Regions from separate parts of the Sediminibacillus sp. JSM 1682029 genome, predicted to be linked through region 3. Evidence: riboswitches for the same ligand, from Rfam matches in the RefSeq annotation. Region 3 holds a riboswitch; each other region holds the start of a gene.
What was found. Region 3 has a riboswitch for thiamine pyrophosphate ahead of thiT (energy-coupled thiamine transporter ThiT). Riboswitches for the same ligand answer to the same signal wherever they lie in the genome.

Region 1 (4,197 bases), on a different contig from region 3:
TGATCAAAGGTATTTGGTCGGACCGTGGCCCCTACCAGAAGGCGACCGCCTTTTTTGGGTACCAGATAACAGCTATGAGAAAAAATCGTTCCAGTCAGTAATGGTCGATGGGCGACCACGGAAAAGCACTCTCCTTTTACGGGATAAGTGTTGAAGGGAATTTCCGAATCAGGCAACAGGGATTCACTCCATGCCCCTCCCGTCAAAATCACCTTGTCACTCTCGAAGCTCCCTCCACTTGTCCTTACTCCTGCTATTTTTCCGTTGTCAAAAAGAAAAGCGAAAACTTCCGTAAACTCCCTTATTTCCACCCCCAGCACTGCAGCTGCTTTCAAAAAACCAAGCGTTATTTGCGGCGCTGCTACCTGCCCATCTTTTTCAATATACATCGCGCCCCGGATTGCTGAGGATAGGGCAGGCTCTCTCCTTCGTACTTCTTCCCGACTTATCCATTTTGCTTGTTCACCTGTCCGGTTTTGGAGTTCAATAACATGCTTAAAACGGTTTTCTTCCTCATCTGTCAAAGCCACTTTGTACATTCCTTTGTTTACTAATTCGATATCCATTCCGGTTAATTTTTTTATTTCCTTTGCAAGAGCAGGAAACATCGACCTGCTTTTCTTTGCCAAGTGGAACAAGGGACCATCTTCCTCCAGTTCAGCCTGTGCCGCCAGCATCCCCGCAGCCGCTCCAGAAGCTTTGCTTGCCAGGCGGTCCTTTTCCAGCAAAAGAACTTTTTTCCCTCTTTTGGCCAGGTTATACGCGACAGACCCCCCATTGACCCCTCCGCCAATCACAATACAATCGTACTTATCAGGCATTAAAAGTCCTCCTTTCCGCTTAGCACTTCCTATCTAAACTTGTTTGAGATAGAAAGTCGGGAAACATATTCTTTCACTTTCCCCAGAGGCTGGTTCGCCTCCAAAACACCCGACATCACAGCTACCCCTTTCGCACCAGCTTCCATCACCTCGTTTACATTGCCAGGTTTGATTCCTCCTATCGCTATCACCGGCATAGAGACAGACGATGAAACTGACCGTAATTGTTCCACTCCTCGTGGTGCTGATTCTGGTTTGGACTGGGTGGAAAAAACATGGCCAAAGAATGCATAATCAGCACCTTGCTTTTGAGCCAACGTTGCTTCTTCAAGGGAGTGAACCGAACAACCAACGCGGAATTCAGGGAAATTTCCCTTCACTGGGCCGATCGGTAAAGAATGATACGCTAAATGAACACCGTAGACCTTCATCACATGGGCAACGTCTAACCGGTCATTTACGATGATTTTAGAAATGGGAACTTGATTGTCTAGTAACAATTTAATCAGTTGATAGATTTCCATAGCCGTTTTATGCTTCTCACGGATATGAATAGCGGTTATGTATGGATGTATGTCCCCTGCGATTTTGGCTAATTTTTCTGGTCGTTGATTTCCGGTAGAAACGATATGCAGCTCTCCATTCCCCATAACCCTCCCCCCTTGGCTAGCGCTGTCTTTAATGAACTGCAGCTCCTTCGTCATATTTTCCATCGATTCGCGGGACGCAAAAAGGCCACCCGGATATAGGGGTGGCCTTTTAGTCAATATATTATAAACAGTCATAATATAAAAGTTTCAATCCCACTTCCCTACGCTGGTATTTCCCAGATCAGGTTCAAAGGGTCCAGAATACTATCTGTCTCAGCCTTATACGGCACCCCTAGTGTAAACATATGTGATTTTCATTAAGTATAACATAGCTCTTTTTTCAAGACTAGGATATAAGTGTAAATACAGGAAAAGCTCTTTCGGATTCAACAAACCACTCACCACTGGTCGCATAACCCTCTATTCATTCAAGAAACGACAGTAACATAGAATATGTTTCCCATTTCCCGCGTCACAAAAGGGACTGATTGATTTTATCACGTCTATTTAGTTGAGTCTCTCTTTGTAAATGCGTGAAGTGCCGCGAGATGCCATACTAGGTAACACATCACCATTAAATGAAATCCATAAAAAACCAATGAAGCTCGGATGAAGCACCTCATTGGTTACTATGCTAAAGAGATTTATAATTCTCTAATTTTGTTCATAATCATCCGCTGCTCGACGGATGCAACCAATCTCCTTGTGTCGGCTACCGTATCCGGGTTCACGCTCACACTGTCGATTCCTTCCTGGATAAGGAATTCTGTAAATTCGGGATACAAGGAGGGTCCCTGCCCACAGATAGAAACGCTCTTATGATGTTTATGTGCCCCTTGTATCAACATTTTGATTGCCTTCTTCACAGCAGGATTGCGTTCATCAAAGTAACCCATGGTGTTCAGAATTCCCGAATCCCGATCGGAGCCAAGTACCAACTGGGTCAGATCATTACTCCCGATACTAAACCCGTCAACCATTTTCGCGAATTCTTCCGCTTCGAATATGACGGATGGCACTTCGGCCATAATCCAAATTTTGAATTGTTGATCTTGTATGAGACCTTCCTCTGCCATGATTTCTTTGACTCTCTTTACTTCCCAAGTAGTCCTGACGAAAGGAAGCATGGTCCACACATTTATCAGTCCATAGTCTTCCCTTACTTTTTTTATGGCGCGGCATTCCAGCCTGAAACCTTCCTCGTATTCCGGAGATATATAACGGGAAACCCCTCTCCACCCGATCATCGGATTGGCTTCAATCGGTTCTACTTCTTCCCCGCCTTTTAATCCTCTGAATTCGTTGGAACGGAAGTCGCTCAACCTTACTACAACAGGCTTAGGGTAAACGTCTTGCGCTACCTTGGTGATGCCCTCGGCCATTTTATCGATAAATTGCTTTTCTTCGCCATTTCGCAATAGATACATAGGATGGGCGCCGACAAGGTGGGTGAAAATGAATTCTGTACGCATCAGTCCTATTCCATCGAACGGCAGGTCTTTGTATTTTCCGATCAAATCCGGCTCACCAAGATTCATGTAAACCTTCGTCCCGGTAATCGGAGCCAGCTGATGAAGATTCATTTGGTCGATAACGGATGGTGTCTGGTTTCTTTCTTTATCTTTTTCCTCCTTTTCCTCTAATATGCCTTGATAAACGACACCTCGTGTGGCATCCACAGTGACTTCCATTCCTTCTTTCAATACTTCGGTTGCATTGTTGGACCCGACAATACAGGGAATGCCGAACTCTCTGGAAACAATGGCAGCGTGACAAGTCCGGCCGCCTTCGTTGGTCACAACGGCTGCAGCTTTTTTCATGGCCGGCATCATGTCCGGATTGGTCATGATGGTTACCAGGATATCCCCTTCTTCCACCTTCGAAATTTCGGTGATATCTTTGATTTTCCTTACCTTCCCACTTCCCCTGCCCGGAGATGCAGCAAGCCCCCGCAAAAGCGCCACTCGTTTTATTTCCACTTGTTCCTTCACACCCGTTTCCTCCTTTTTTAACGTGGTAATCGGTCGAGCCTGTAAAATATATAATTCATTGGTGTCACCATCGATCGCCCACTCGATATCCTGTGGAGAGTGATACATTTTTTCGATTCGCAGTGCATCAGCAGAGAGTCGACTGATTTCTGTTGCTGTCAGGCATTGTTGCGTTACCAGGTCTTCCCCCAGGAATTCTTTGACGGCGACTTTTGACGTTCCGACTGCTTTCTCGTTTTTGACAACAAGGAAGTTTTTCGTGGCAATATGCTTTTCCACAACCCTATTATTCTTTTTATCAACGATATATTCGTCAGGAGAGACCATCCCGGAAACGACGGATTCACCCAGCCCCCAGCTGGCATTGATCATCATCTGGTTATGGTTTTCTGTCACAGGATTGGAGGTAAAGAGCACACCGGCTTTTTTACTGTTCACCATTTTCTGGACCACAGCGCAAAGAGACACATCGAAGTGGTCGAAATGCTGTTTCTCGCGATAATAAATGGCACGTGCCGTCCAAAGGGATGCCCAACACTTTTTAACGTGCCGGATCACTTCCGAAATCCCTTTAATTTCTAAGTACGTATCCTGTTGTCCTGCAAAGGATGCTTCAGGCAAGTCCTCCGCTGTTGCGGAACTTCTAACCGCTACAAACAAGTCATCCACTTGAAGGCTTGACTGAAATGTTGCGTACGCTTCACGAATTTCTTCTTCAATCGCTTTCAAGATATCGGTTTGAAGAATCAATTCCCGGATCAGAGCACTTGCGCTCTGAAGCTGGGCGTTATTCTC
Region 2 (4,197 bases), on a different contig from region 3:
TTTGGAAAATTCCATCGCTTCACCATCAAGCGATACTGGCTTCCCTTGTTCAAAGGTGATTTGGACGACCTGAGGTGTGTCGGGCGCATCGACCGGATCTGTTGTTAAATCGTAAGCGCCTTTGGGAGCTTCCGCCCATGGGTCTTCCAAAATGCCGCATTCATTGCTTCTTCCCCACAGGTTCTGATCGACACTGTAGGGATTATCGAGATCGACCGGAACCGGAATCCCATTTTCTTCAGCATAGGCAATTTCCTCATCCCTCGACATTGCCCATTCACGCACTGGAGCGACAATTTCCAGATCTGGATTCAAGGCAGTAAATGCCACATCGAATCTCACTTGATCGTTCCCTTTTCCCGTACAGCCATGTGCTACAGCTACCGCACCCTCCTTTTCGGCGATTCCTACAAGAACCTTGGCGATCAAGGGTCTGGACAATGCCGAAATCAAAGGGTATTTGTTTTCGTACAATAGGTTGGCTTGCAAGGCCGGAAGTACATATTCATCCGCAAAGAGCGATTTGGCGTCCACCACATATGATTTGACTGCTCCAACATCGAGGGCTTTATTTTTCACAAAGTCCAAATCCTTCCCTTCCCCCACATCCAACGCGACAGCAATCACGTCAAAATTATATTTATCCTGAAGCCATTTGATAGCGACAGAAGTATCAAGACCACCTGAGTATGCCAACACAATCTTATCTTTTTTCATTTGATTAACGCTCCCCTTCTGCTTGTAATCTATTAATAGACTGAGCATGTTTGGTTTGTATGAATTATTATGCACTATTAAGTATATTAATTCAACCGTTAAATTTCATTTTTTTAAAGAAAAAGTGGATTATCCTGTTGATATCCTACTGGTACTCCTGTTTTTTTAGTGAGAACATCCCATGCCGCTTATTTATAATGTAATGTATGATGGGCGTACACAGTTGTGATTCCTGCCCACCGCCCATTTCCATACCCCGGGCGAAACAATCGCCTATAGCTTCCTTCCTTTTCGCACATGCAGCATTTTATACATATTCATTCATATCCATGCAAATATCCATGCAAAAAAGAAAGTCAGTTGTAACCTTCACGGCTGCCCGACGTCTACCTAAAAAACTAAAGGGTGGTCAAAATATGAAAAAGTGGCACTTCCATTCACTTGCGGTCTGTTTACTCCTGCTGTTGGCAGCATGCAGCAACGACTCACCAGAAAATGCCGACATGCCCGTGGAGATGGACAGCGCTGGAACAGAAAGCAGTCAAGACTCTGCAGTTCTAAGCGAAAACAAGGCGGCAGAGGATAGCGCGGGAGAAGAAGGGGAAGTACAACAGGAAGAGGAATCGGCTGTCGGCAAAGCAAAGCAAGCAAACCGGAAAGTGATTTACCATGCAAATCTACGGATTGAAGTAAGTAATTACCAACAGACTCTCGAAACCATTCAATCAAAGGTAAGCGAAGCCGGCGGTTATATCGTAGAGTCGAGTACGTACCAAAACCCCGAGGATGACCTTACAGAGGGGCATATCACCGCAAGAGTACCTCAGGAGCAGTTCCAGCCGTTCATCGATTTTGTCGAAGAGGGCAGCAGCAAAGTACTGGAAAACAATGTTTCCGGACAGGATGTCACCGAAGAGTACGTCGATCTTCAATCCCGCCTAAAGTCCAAGAAGGCTGTCGAAGAACGGTTGATGGCCTTTATGGAGGAAGCGAAGAAAACCGAGGATCTGCTGCAAATATCCGAAGACTTGGCCGGCGTACAAGAAGAAATCGAGACGATCACCGGAAGAATCAATTATTTGGAAAATAAAACCGACTTGGCCACTGTCGACATCAGTCTTCAGGAAAACGATGTACGGATTTCCGGCAGCGGTGGAGAAACCACCACCTGGCAAAAAACAAAAGAACAATTTATCAAAAGCATCGATTTTCTCCTTTCCTTCTTTTCCGGATTGATCGTGTTCCTATTCGGCAATCTTCCAGTTCTACTGGTGCTTGCCGCTCTGGTGTCAGCTGGTATTTTCATTACACGAAAGACAATCAAAAAAAAGAAGCGGCAAGATACCAAGGAAAACTAGTCCTTGAAAAAATCGGCAGGCTGTGGCAAGGTTATAATGTAATCAAGACAATTGAATGAATCACTTTCATGTAGGGGGACCAGTTACTGCTGGTTGAGATTGTATCCGTCAAGATACTGACCCTTGGAACCTGATCTGGCTGACACCAGCGTAGGGAACATATTTGAACGGTAGTATGCGATAATATGCACCCTGGGTATGGCCTATGGTGCATTTTTTATTGCCCTTTAACGGCTTGCCTTCACAGAACCGCATGCTTACATCATGATATTTCACGCGGTTCCTGTTCCCTATTTCAGTCCTGCATTGTTTAAGTGCTTCATCATTAATCGCTAGGAGGAAATAGGATGAAAAAGTTATCAATCTTACTTGCCGCCCTGCTTCTGTTGTTGGCAGCCGGCTGCAGCAAGGAAAATGCCGGCACCGAAGAAAAGGACGCATTAAAGAAAGTGTCCCTCGTGTTGGACTGGACGCCTAATACGAACCATACTGGCATTTATGCCGCAAAGGAAAAGGGATATTTCAAAGATGAAGGGCTCGAAGTGGAAATTCTGATGCCAGGAGAGGCCGGGGCTGATCAATTGGTCGCATCCGGAAAAGCCGATTTTGGAATTGGAGCCCAGGAAGCCTTGACAGAAGCAAGGGTACAAGATATACCGATCGTTTCAATTGCAGCCATTATTCAGCACAATACTTCCGGTTTTGCTTCACCAAAAGAAAAAGGGATCACTTCGCCAAAAGATTTTGAAGGAAAAACTTATGGCGGCTGGGGGGCTCCCGTGGAAAAAGCGGTCATCGACTCCCTGATGAAACAGGAAAAAGCCGACGTAGAAAAAGTAAGTATCGTCAATATGGGGGATACCGACTTCTTTACAGCAGTCGAGCGTGACATCGACTTCGCCTGGATTTACTATGGCTGGACAGGTATCGAAGCAGAGCTTCGCGGGAAAGAGTTGAACATGCAGTACTTGACCGACTACTCCGAAAAACTGGACTACTATACACCCGTGCTCACGACTAGTGAGCAGAAAATCGCCGATGATCCGGAGACAGTCGAGGCCTTTGTTGCTGCCGCTTCCAAAGGTTATCAGTTTGCAGCGGACCAGCCAGATGAAGCCGCCGACATTCTCATCGACGCAGTTCCCGATTTGGACGCCGAACTGGTCAAAGCGAGTCAGCAGTGGTTGTCTCCTAAATACCAGGATGATGCCCCACGATGGGGTGAACAACAACAGCAAGTCTGGGAAAATTATGCCGGCTGGATGTATGACAATGGCTTGCTTGAACATGAGTTAAAAGCAGAAAAAGCCTTCACGAACGAATTTTTACCTGACGGGGGAGAAGAAAAACAATGAGTGATTCACTGGTAAGTATTCAAATCATCCCAAAAACAAAAAACGGGGAAGATGTCGTTCCTTATGTAGATGAAGCAATCGCGGTGATCGAAGAATCCGGGGTTCGCTATCAGGTAAACCCGCTGGAAACGACGATGGAAGGGAATTTGAGCGAGTTGTTTGCCGTTATCGAAAAAATGAACAGAAGGATGATCGAACTGGGCAGCACCAACGTGATTTCCCAAATAAAAGTTCTTTACCAGCCAAATGGCGCCTCCATGGAAAAACTGACGGAGAAATACCGCTAATGAAACGAATAAAGACAGGTTGGCGGCCGGTTGCAGCCATCCTTCTTTTACTGCTGGTTTGGGAGGTGGCGGGCAGAGTGGCGGAAATTCCCTCTTGGCTGCTGCCGGCACCTTCGCAAATCTGGATGGAGGCGGTTGCCGGCTGGGAGGATTACAAGCTGCATTTGTTTTCGACCATCCAGCTCACCCTGCTTGGATTTTTGATTGGAACGAATATCGGGATTGCAGCAGCTGTCTGTCTGCATTTGCTGCCTAAGCTGAGACAAACCATTTATCCATTGATGATTCTCTCACAAAATATCCCGATCATTGTGCTTGCACCCCTGTTGGTCATCTGGTTCGGGTTCGGCATCCTTCCAAAGCTAATCATCATTACGTTAGTCTGTTTTTTTCCGATTGCCGTAGCTACATTGGATGGTTTCCGTCAAACAAGTCCGGACCTGCTCCATTATTTAAAAATGGCTGGTGCAGACAAACGGC
Region 3 (4,197 bases):
GAAGTAAGGACGGAATGCCCAGTTCGACCCTATTTTGTCAGGTTCCATTTCCCAATGGCCGTCTCTTTTGCGAAAGTTGGAAGATACCTGGTGACCGTCACTATCGCAGATAAACATCCGGAAACTCTCTTCCTCAAAGTCACTCGTCAAGCCTTCGATAAAATGATCAGCATTTTTGATTCCTTCCCACTGTGCCTGGTTTTTTTTCACTTTTTTCTCCCAATTCAGCACGTGATACAGACGTTGTTCCACCAGTTGTTTTTCCCGTTGGATGTATTCGGATACCTTATCCGTTACATTCACCCCTAATACGGACTGATTGTCCATCGTAAAACCCGGTTTTGCCAAGTAATATCCCTGGTAAAAACGGCCACCATGCTTCCAGGCAAAATGCAGTTGAAAATTATCTTCTATGTTTTCAAACAATAAAGCCGCTCCGATCCGCCTGGCGAGCATGGATAATGAATGCATGATATCCTGAAAACCATCCGCGTTATGACGGCGGATGATATCCGTATCTATTTTTAATATGTGCGGTTCCAGCTGGCGGATCCGGTCAATGTTAGAGCTTTTCGCTCCAACGTGGTCGACTGCGATCTGGATGCCGAATGTTTTATAATAAAGCAGGAGATGATTTAAATTTTCAAACGCCTCATCGAAGTCATGCTCCGTAACTTCGATGACAATACGGTTCATCGCAAACCCTTTTGCCTCGAAATCGAGCAGCAGCTGCAACAGGTCTTCTCCGTCATTCACCATTAGCTGCTTGGCATTCCGATTTATAAACAAATAACCGTCAACTTCTGAGTCCAGCATTTCTGTTAAAGCGATTTGAAGCAGATGTTGATCGACTTCTACCTTAAACTCTTCCGGTACATCCGGATCGTGAAAAAAGGGGCCGAGACTTTCCCATTCTCCTTTGACCCTGAATCTTCCCAGCACTTCATAGCCTGCTACCGAATGACGGATCGCACTGACAATAGGCTGGTAGACAGGCTTTATACTCTGTAAATTGTCCAGGATGTCCAATGGATCCATGAGTTACCCCTACCTTCCGTAACCATTCTATTATTTATCTCTCAGGAAGCCTTTCGCGGAGGAGTGACAGTGGCGGCAGTCACTTTGGGCTTGATCAACGAAGGTGCACTGCTTACTACCAATACAGTCACTATAGAACACAATACAGCGGCACCAAGTGCTGTCACCCCGTTGGCAATAAAGGAAAACAAGACTGGGTTCATTCCCTCGGGCGCATATTCACCCCAAAATATGAAACCGGCGATGAAATGCCAAAAATAACGTGCGATACTGCCGACAAAAACAGCAGCAGTCACGAGACATAAAGCGGTTCTTTTCCTCCCCTTGCGAAATGCAGTCTGAACCGGTTGATAAAAAAGGCCGGCAAACCCAACGAATGCAAAAGCGACAAAGTATTCGATAAATCCTTGTAAAGGCGTCAGAAAAGAGCGTGCGGCATCCCCAAGCGCTACTTGCAATAATCCCCAAATAAGGCCGGCAAGAGCACTGACAACGAAGCCCCTTCTGAAAGCAAGCAGTAGAACCGGTACCATGGCGAACGAGATGGAAATCGATGGCGACAATCTGATTGAAGGCAGCAAGTCAAAAACAAATGCCAGTGCAGCGAAAAATGATGCTTCAATCAATGCAACCAAACCCAACTTTTTCAACATATAAAAAAACTCCCCTTTTCCAAACGAAACACCAAGGGAGAACATGTATGCAGACAGCCAGAATCCGATCCACCATCATCCACATCCCTGCGCTAGCATTAACTAACAGGTTCAAAGGGTCAGAACAGTTCCGTTCACTCTCAGCATATAGCTCCCCTTGTGGTTTCGCTTATGTAATTGTGTGTTGCGCTAATTTTATTATACCTGATTCTCCCTGAGGGTGGTAGAGTTTTGCGTAGATTCTTCATATAGACAGCATCGATTCGGTCAGCAAATCTTCAGGATATTTGTTAAAATTGATCTGGTACAAAGGGAAAATAGGAACCGTCTATATTGGGGAAACTGATTGTACTTGCAAACTAGAGAGAAGGAGAATCATTCATGCCAGTGACAGTCAAGGAGGCCGTTCGTCTAGAAAATGTAACTTACGCTGCCGATGGACAGGAAATATTAAAACAAGTAACCGGCTCTTTTCCTGAAGGAAAAATCACAACCTTGGTCGGGCCATCCGGTGCTGGTAAAACGAGTTTATTCCGGTTGATCAACGGCCTGCGTAAAACCAGTTCTGGAGATATTTATGTGGAGGACAAACATATTGAAAAATATCATCCTGTCGAGCTTCGCAGGAAAGTCGGAATTGCCTTGCAAAGCGCTACCATGATAAGTGGAAGTGTTTTCGATAACCTAACTCTTCCTCTCAAACTGCAGGGAGAAGAACTTCGCCGGGAGAAGGCATTAGAATTGTTGGACTTAGTCGGTCTGAAGCAGGACATCCTTCAACAGAACATTAAAGATTTATCTGGTGGTCAGCGGCAAAAGTTGTCAATTGCACGCACTCTAGTCAACCGGCCGGATATCTTACTTTTGGATGAAATCACCGCTTCGCTTGACCGAGTTTCCCAACAAGACATCGAAGAGCTGATTGTCAAAATAAATGAAAAGTATGGCACGACGATGATTTGGATCACCCACAACCTCCAACAGGCAAAAAACCTCGGAGACTATACCTGGGTGATGATCGCTGGCGAGGTTGTAGAGACAGGGGAAAGCAGTCTGTTGAATGACCCATCCAATGAACAAGTCAGACGGTTTGTAAAGGGGGAGGACTAAATGAATTATCTTACTTTGTCCCTCGCTCTCATTTTCGTTCTCATTCCGCTTTTATTATCGAAAGCATTGAAACTGGAACTGGAAAAAGATACAATCATCGCTGCAGTCCGCTCGATTATCCAGCTTCTGGCAGTCGGGTATCTTTTGCAGTATGTATTCGACGCTGAAAATATGCTGTACATCCTGTTGATGGTCGTCCTGATGATCGCGGCAGCCACCCAAAACGCACGCAGGAAAGGCCGCTCAATCCAGGGGATCACATGGAAGCTGGTTCTTACCTTTGTAGTCGTGGAAGTCCTTACCCAAGGAATTCTGCTCGGGCTGTCGATTACTCCGCCCACTCCGCAATATATCATTCCAATCAGCGGAATGATCATCGGTAATTCCATGGTGTTGTCGATCCTGTTTTTGAATCGATTTACTTCAGAGGTGGAAGACCACGAGGACGAAACAGAATTGATCCTCTCATTGGGGGGTACACCTAAACAAGCGATCCATCGCCAACTGATCACTTCCATCAAAGCAAGTACCATACCGACCATAGAGAGCCAAAAAACCATCGGACTCGTCCAGCTCCCGGGAATGATGAGCGGCCAAATCATAGCAGGTGCAGACCCAGTTCAAGCCGTTCAATTTCAATTGTTAATTTTGTTCCTGATCCTGACAACAGCCGTGGTCACCAGCATCCTGCTCGGTTACATGTCCTATCCGACCTTATTCAACGAACGCATGCAGCTCGTCAAAAACAGAATGAAAGAATAAACATTCGGATGATTTGGGGGTCAGTCCCTACGAGCCATTCATTATTACCCAGTAACAGCGAGAGGGACTGACCCCCTCACCAAATTAAAGGGACAACCTATGGAATCGGGGTCAGACCTTCACAACCCTCGAGCCCCGTCCTGTCAACATTCAGCCCATTTAGTGATGCTGCAGTCCCCCATTTGGGGTCAGTCCCCAAAACGTTCAGATTGAGAGGAATTAGGTCATCGGGGACTGACCCCGGCATCGGCCCCATCATCGAATCTGTAGTCTTTAAGCCAGTTGAACAGGTAATCTTGGGCGTAGAGGTCGTCTGGATAATCAACGAAGGCTGTACCTTCTTCTTCATAAAGGTATTGCAGAAATTCGTTGAGTGCGCCCATATACTCGCCATATAAAAATTCAAAGCTCACGGTTTCTTTCGGCATGATGTTTTGCTGACAAACTTTTGGATCAGCAAAATTCACGTAAGTCCGGCAAGGAATCGGTCTGATTTCATACGCCATGCATTGATTGGTTTTTGTATCGAGCATCACGCATGGCAGTTGTTTTTCCCGGTAGGCTAGTTTGAATTCCTGGTCGGTTTCCGTTTCAATGGCTGACAGTTCTTCCAGCTGCTTGCTGTATTTTTGGA
Region 4 (4,197 bases), 140 kb from region 3:
TTCGATAACTTCTTCTGGTGCATAACCTTTTTCAAGGAGCTCAAGCCCCCGCGGGCCGTATGAAGGATTGGCAAATGCCTGGGTAGCGACTGCTCCCGCCCCTGCCCTCGCCCAGGGGACGACAGCTCCTACCGCAATAAACTTTGATTGAACAGCAATCCCGTGTTCTCCTGTATCCGGATCCACTCCGACAATCGAAAAAGTTGCTACTATTTTTTTATTTTCCATCCTCATCCTCCCCTTAATGACTTGTAATTATTTTAGAGCATCCCTCCCTTAACAACAATGTTTTTACTTGAAAATTGACTCTTTTCTGATACCGGGCAACGAATTAAGCCCCCCCATCCAAGTGTTTCGTTCTATGCAGGACGGGTATTTTACTAATGAAATGGAAAATAAAAAAGGAGGACTTTCAATGTCACCATTTATCCGCAAATATACGAATGACGAACAGTTGCAACAGGATGTAAACAAGCTAAGTCAAAAGGGCATTGATAAAGATAACGTTTATGTTCTGGCACATGACAGTGACCGTACGAAACGCGTTGCAGATAATGCTGACGCCAACACCATCGGATTGAACGAAATGAATCTAAAGAGCGCCGTAGGTAATATGTTCAATAAAAAAGGAGACGAGCTTCGTACCAAGCTGAAAGAAGTTGGTTTGTCGGATGTGGAAGCCAACAATTATGAGGAAGAGTTAGATGAAGGAAAAGTTTTGCTAGTGGTCACCAATACAGATAATGTCGAACAATTATTAACCGAAACTCTGTAAGAGGTGGAAGCAAAACTGGAATGCCAGGGTAGGCAGAATCCTAAAAAAAGCGGTCTGTATGGGAGTTCACTCCATTCAGACCGCTTTTCGCGTAATTTCAAAAGGTTTTAGTGAGGGCTGCAGGAAGGACTCGAGCGAAAATTCACTTGGTCATGTGACCTTCTTGACATAGTCAGCTATGGCCGCCCCTGCGGCAAGCATCCGCTGACAGGCAACTTGTGAAATCCCCCGACAAACGCCGAAAACAAAAAGGACGTTTTTCAGTTCCCTCCTGTTGCGGCAGCCCCTTTTTATCTTGGCTTCCTTACGGAAAAAGAAACCGCAAGTCCGAGAAGCTTTAATCATTACATCCAATCCATGTACTTAAAACATATTCATCTTTTCGTTGATGCTTCTTCCGATTCGGCTTGTTCACTACAAACAATGCAAAGCAGTTTCCCCTCATGGAGAACACCATCAAAAAAACCATCTTTACAGTAAACAGCATCATCACAACGATTACAATTGCCGATAAGTTCCTTCATTAAGAATCCCGCCTTCCTTTTACTTCCCCTATACTCATTTTCCTTGCGACCCAGACCTTGCTTCTGCCAATCTTGGCTGTTTGTAGAACAAAAAGGAAATGACAATCGAACTCAAAATAAATGCCGGAAGCATGTAAGATCCATTATATACAGCGGAATAAAGCCAAATCGGTTGTCCTTCGGGTGCGTTTTCCGAAAAGAAGAAAACTCCCGCCAACAAGTGACCCAAAAAGCGTCCAGTGCATCCCAAAAGCACTCCAAGTACAATATACACAATAAATGCTGAATTTTTTCCAGCTTTCAATGATTCTTGTACTTTTGCAGATACCACTCCTGCCGTTCCGAGAGCTGTAAATGCAAAACCGTATTCAATCAATCCCTGTAAAGGTGTAAGAATATAAGCTGTACCGGTCACGACTTGAAAAGCCCCGAACAATAGGCCGCTTAACAATCCGCCTTTTACTCCCCATCGGAAAGCAACAAGGAATACTGGTATCATGGCAAATGAGACAGAGCCGCCTTGCGGCCAGATTTTGAACGACAAGAAAGGAATAATATCAAGTACGAGCGCCATAGCAGACATAATGGCTACCTCGACCAAAAATAGTGTTTGCCTTGATTCCATAGTGCCCACCCCCTTCATTTTGGTTAACGACAACAAAAAAGCAATGCGGGGGAAGCTTCCTGATGGAAATACCCGTTGCATTGCTTCATTGCCATCAAAAAAGCCGCCATCCCTACGCTAGCATCACCTAACAGGTTCAAAGGGTCTGGACAACTACGTCCACTCTCAGCCAGTTGGCTCCCCCTGAAGGCTTCGGCACCATTTTTTTGTTAAACAAAGTATAACGAAAACTGCCCTGTACTGCAAAAATCCGGCGCGAATAGAAAGTCGTGCCAAGCGGTAGTATCAATGCTTATCGTCAAACTGGAATGACAGTCACTGGTACAGTCGACTTTTGCAGGACTTTATAAGTGATGCTTCCTAGCTTTTTCTTTGGTTTTCTAGGAGCTAGAAAAATTCCCTTTATAGCTTTCCCTTTGGCCTCTTCACATATTTCCACTGCAGGGATTCCCCAGCGCGTTTTACATACAACCTCCACCAGCCCCTTTGTCCTCTTTTCTGCCCGATCCAGGATTTTGCCGGATGTTTCCTTTTTGTAGTTTTCCAACTTCTTTATCCCGACTTTTGATTGCGCATACTGGGTATGGACTTTCGGCTGGACGTTCAACAATTGGATTCCATATCCACTTGCAAGCGCCGCTTCTACAGCATGGTCGACTGCGGATAGACATTGCTCACTGTCATCGACTGGCACCAAATAAATTTTCTGCATGGGCGTTCACCTCTATTGCAGTCTATTCAATTAAGAAAAGAAAGGCACCATCTGTCGAGAAAAAATGTTCACAAGCTGATTATTTTTCTTTTTCTTTTGTCAGTGGATAGACGCCGACACTTTGAATGACTAATGACAACAATATGGCGGCGAAAGTCAATGAAACTAGAACATTATCTTTATCCACCCCAGCTTCTAATCCCAGCAATAGGGCGACCGACATCGTCCCTTTTATCCCGGACCAAGTAATCAAACCAACGTCCCCTGCACTGAATTTTTTTCTCCAGGCAGGAACGACGCTCGTAAAACCAGCCAGTACAAGGAAACGGACAACAAGCGATAAAACAAAAATGATAAAAGCAAGGATCCAGCCTGGAAATGCAAGATAATCTGCCGCATCAATGCCAATAAGCAAGAAAATGAGCGCTAACACAGACGGCTCAACAATGGTCCAAAATCCGTCAAGTGATTCATGGAAATAGTCTTCTTTTTCCGTTTTACCGAATTCCCAGGAGAGCATGATCCCAGCAGTGACAGTTGCCAAGACACCAGAAACCCCGATTTTTTCTGCAATATGGAAGCTGCCGTACGCGACGATAATACTGAGCATAACCTGGTATTGTTTATGATGTGTATAATGGACGGCCCTGCTGAGAAGCCAGCCAAAAATGATCCCCAGGATGATTCCGCCTGCAGACACGAGTAAAAATTCACCTAAGAAGGAACCGATCGAGAACGATTCTCCACTTTTATACATGGTCAAAAGTACCGAGTAGACAACGATGCTTGTTCCATCGTTAACCATCGATTCACCTTCTACAATATCGGCAATTTTTTCATTTCCCGTTGATTGCTTCAATATGGAAACGACCGAGACAGGATCAGTCGGTGTCAGGATTGCCGCAATTAAAAGCGCTCCTAACAGGGAAATTTGAAGGAAAGGTCCACTGATAAAATAGATGGCGACTCCCAGAAGTCCAGCAGTCGCCATTAGGCCTACAGTAGTAAGCGAAGCAATGATCCATTTATTTTTCTTTAACGAATCAAGCGAAAACTGGTATGCGGAAGTGAACAACAAGGCTGGTAAAAAAACGTTGAAAATAATCTCTTTCGTTATTTTGAGAGAATCGAAGTAAGAAATAAACGATAGCACGATTCCTAAAAGTACCAACACCATCGGCACCGGAAAATACTTCTGTTTTTTGTCGATGGAAAAAACGATATAACCTATAAATAATAGCAAAACGATCTGATGCGCTAACATGACCGAGACTCCCTTCTACAACATTCATTTCTATTCTTTAGCCTTAAAGCAAGCAGCTTAAACTGGCAGTATATACATATCTTTTTCTGCCGCCTTTAAACTGCATCCTCGAAAACCGTATCGTATCCTCCATCAAGCAATGTTGAATGAAGCGAAATTTTCCATAGAGAGAAGAGACCGGGATATTATCGTGTGAAGCGAAGTACCCTGCCGGAGTGAGATTTGCTTCATTTGCTAGTCACTCAGTGCATTGCCATGCTTTTTAAAATATAAAAACCGAACGAATTGTAATCGTTC

Region 1: linked by a shared signal. The riboswitch ahead of tenI (thiazole tautomerase TenI) and the one ahead of thiT (energy-coupled thiamine transporter ThiT) in region 3 are both predicted to bind thiamine pyrophosphate.
Region 2: linked by a shared signal. The riboswitch ahead of ABVF09_RS17445 (ABC transporter substrate-binding protein) and the one ahead of thiT (energy-coupled thiamine transporter ThiT) in region 3 are both predicted to bind thiamine pyrophosphate.
Region 4: linked by a shared signal. The riboswitch ahead of thiT (energy-coupled thiamine transporter ThiT) and the one ahead of thiT (energy-coupled thiamine transporter ThiT) in region 3 are both predicted to bind thiamine pyrophosphate.

Annotation. Positions count from the first base shown of each region.
Region 1 covers NZ_JBEWYY010000008.1:146,044-150,240, forward strand. The annotation lists gene thiO (glycine oxidase ThiO) at 1-821, opposite strand, end outside; gene tenI (thiazole tautomerase TenI) at 851-1,471, opposite strand; TPP riboswitch at 1,613-1,715, opposite strand; gene ppsA (phosphoenolpyruvate synthase) at 2,056-4,197, opposite strand, start outside.
Region 2 covers NZ_JBEWYY010000013.1:50,314-54,510, forward strand. The annotation lists gene ABVF09_RS17435 (argininosuccinate synthase) at 1-717, opposite strand, end outside; gene ABVF09_RS17440 (DUF4349 domain-containing protein) at 1,134-2,075, shown strand; TPP riboswitch at 2,138-2,249, shown strand; gene ABVF09_RS17445 (ABC transporter substrate-binding protein) at 2,423-3,430, shown strand; gene ABVF09_RS17450 (MTH1187 family thiamine-binding protein) at 3,427-3,717, shown strand; gene ABVF09_RS17455 (ABC transporter permease) at 3,717-4,197, shown strand, end outside.
Region 3 covers NZ_JBEWYY010000001.1:409,727-413,923, forward strand. The annotation lists gene ABVF09_RS02015 (EAL domain-containing protein) at 1-1,038, opposite strand, end outside; gene thiT (energy-coupled thiamine transporter ThiT) at 1,080-1,688, opposite strand; TPP riboswitch at 1,759-1,859, opposite strand; gene ABVF09_RS02025 (ABC transporter ATP-binding protein) at 2,073-2,801, shown strand; gene ABVF09_RS02030 (ABC transporter permease) at 2,802-3,563, shown strand; gene ABVF09_RS02035 (YkgJ family cysteine cluster protein) at 3,788-4,197, opposite strand, start outside.
Region 4 covers NZ_JBEWYY010000001.1:265,366-269,562, forward strand. The annotation lists gene ABVF09_RS01335 (DUF1028 domain-containing protein) at 1-228, opposite strand, end outside; gene ABVF09_RS01340 (YflT domain-containing protein) at 416-775, shown strand; gene ABVF09_RS01345 (hypothetical protein) at 1,150-1,299, opposite strand; gene thiT (energy-coupled thiamine transporter ThiT) at 1,334-1,924, opposite strand; TPP riboswitch at 2,017-2,118, opposite strand; gene ABVF09_RS01355 (universal stress protein) at 2,223-2,636, opposite strand; gene ABVF09_RS01360 (cation:proton antiporter) at 2,716-3,900, opposite strand.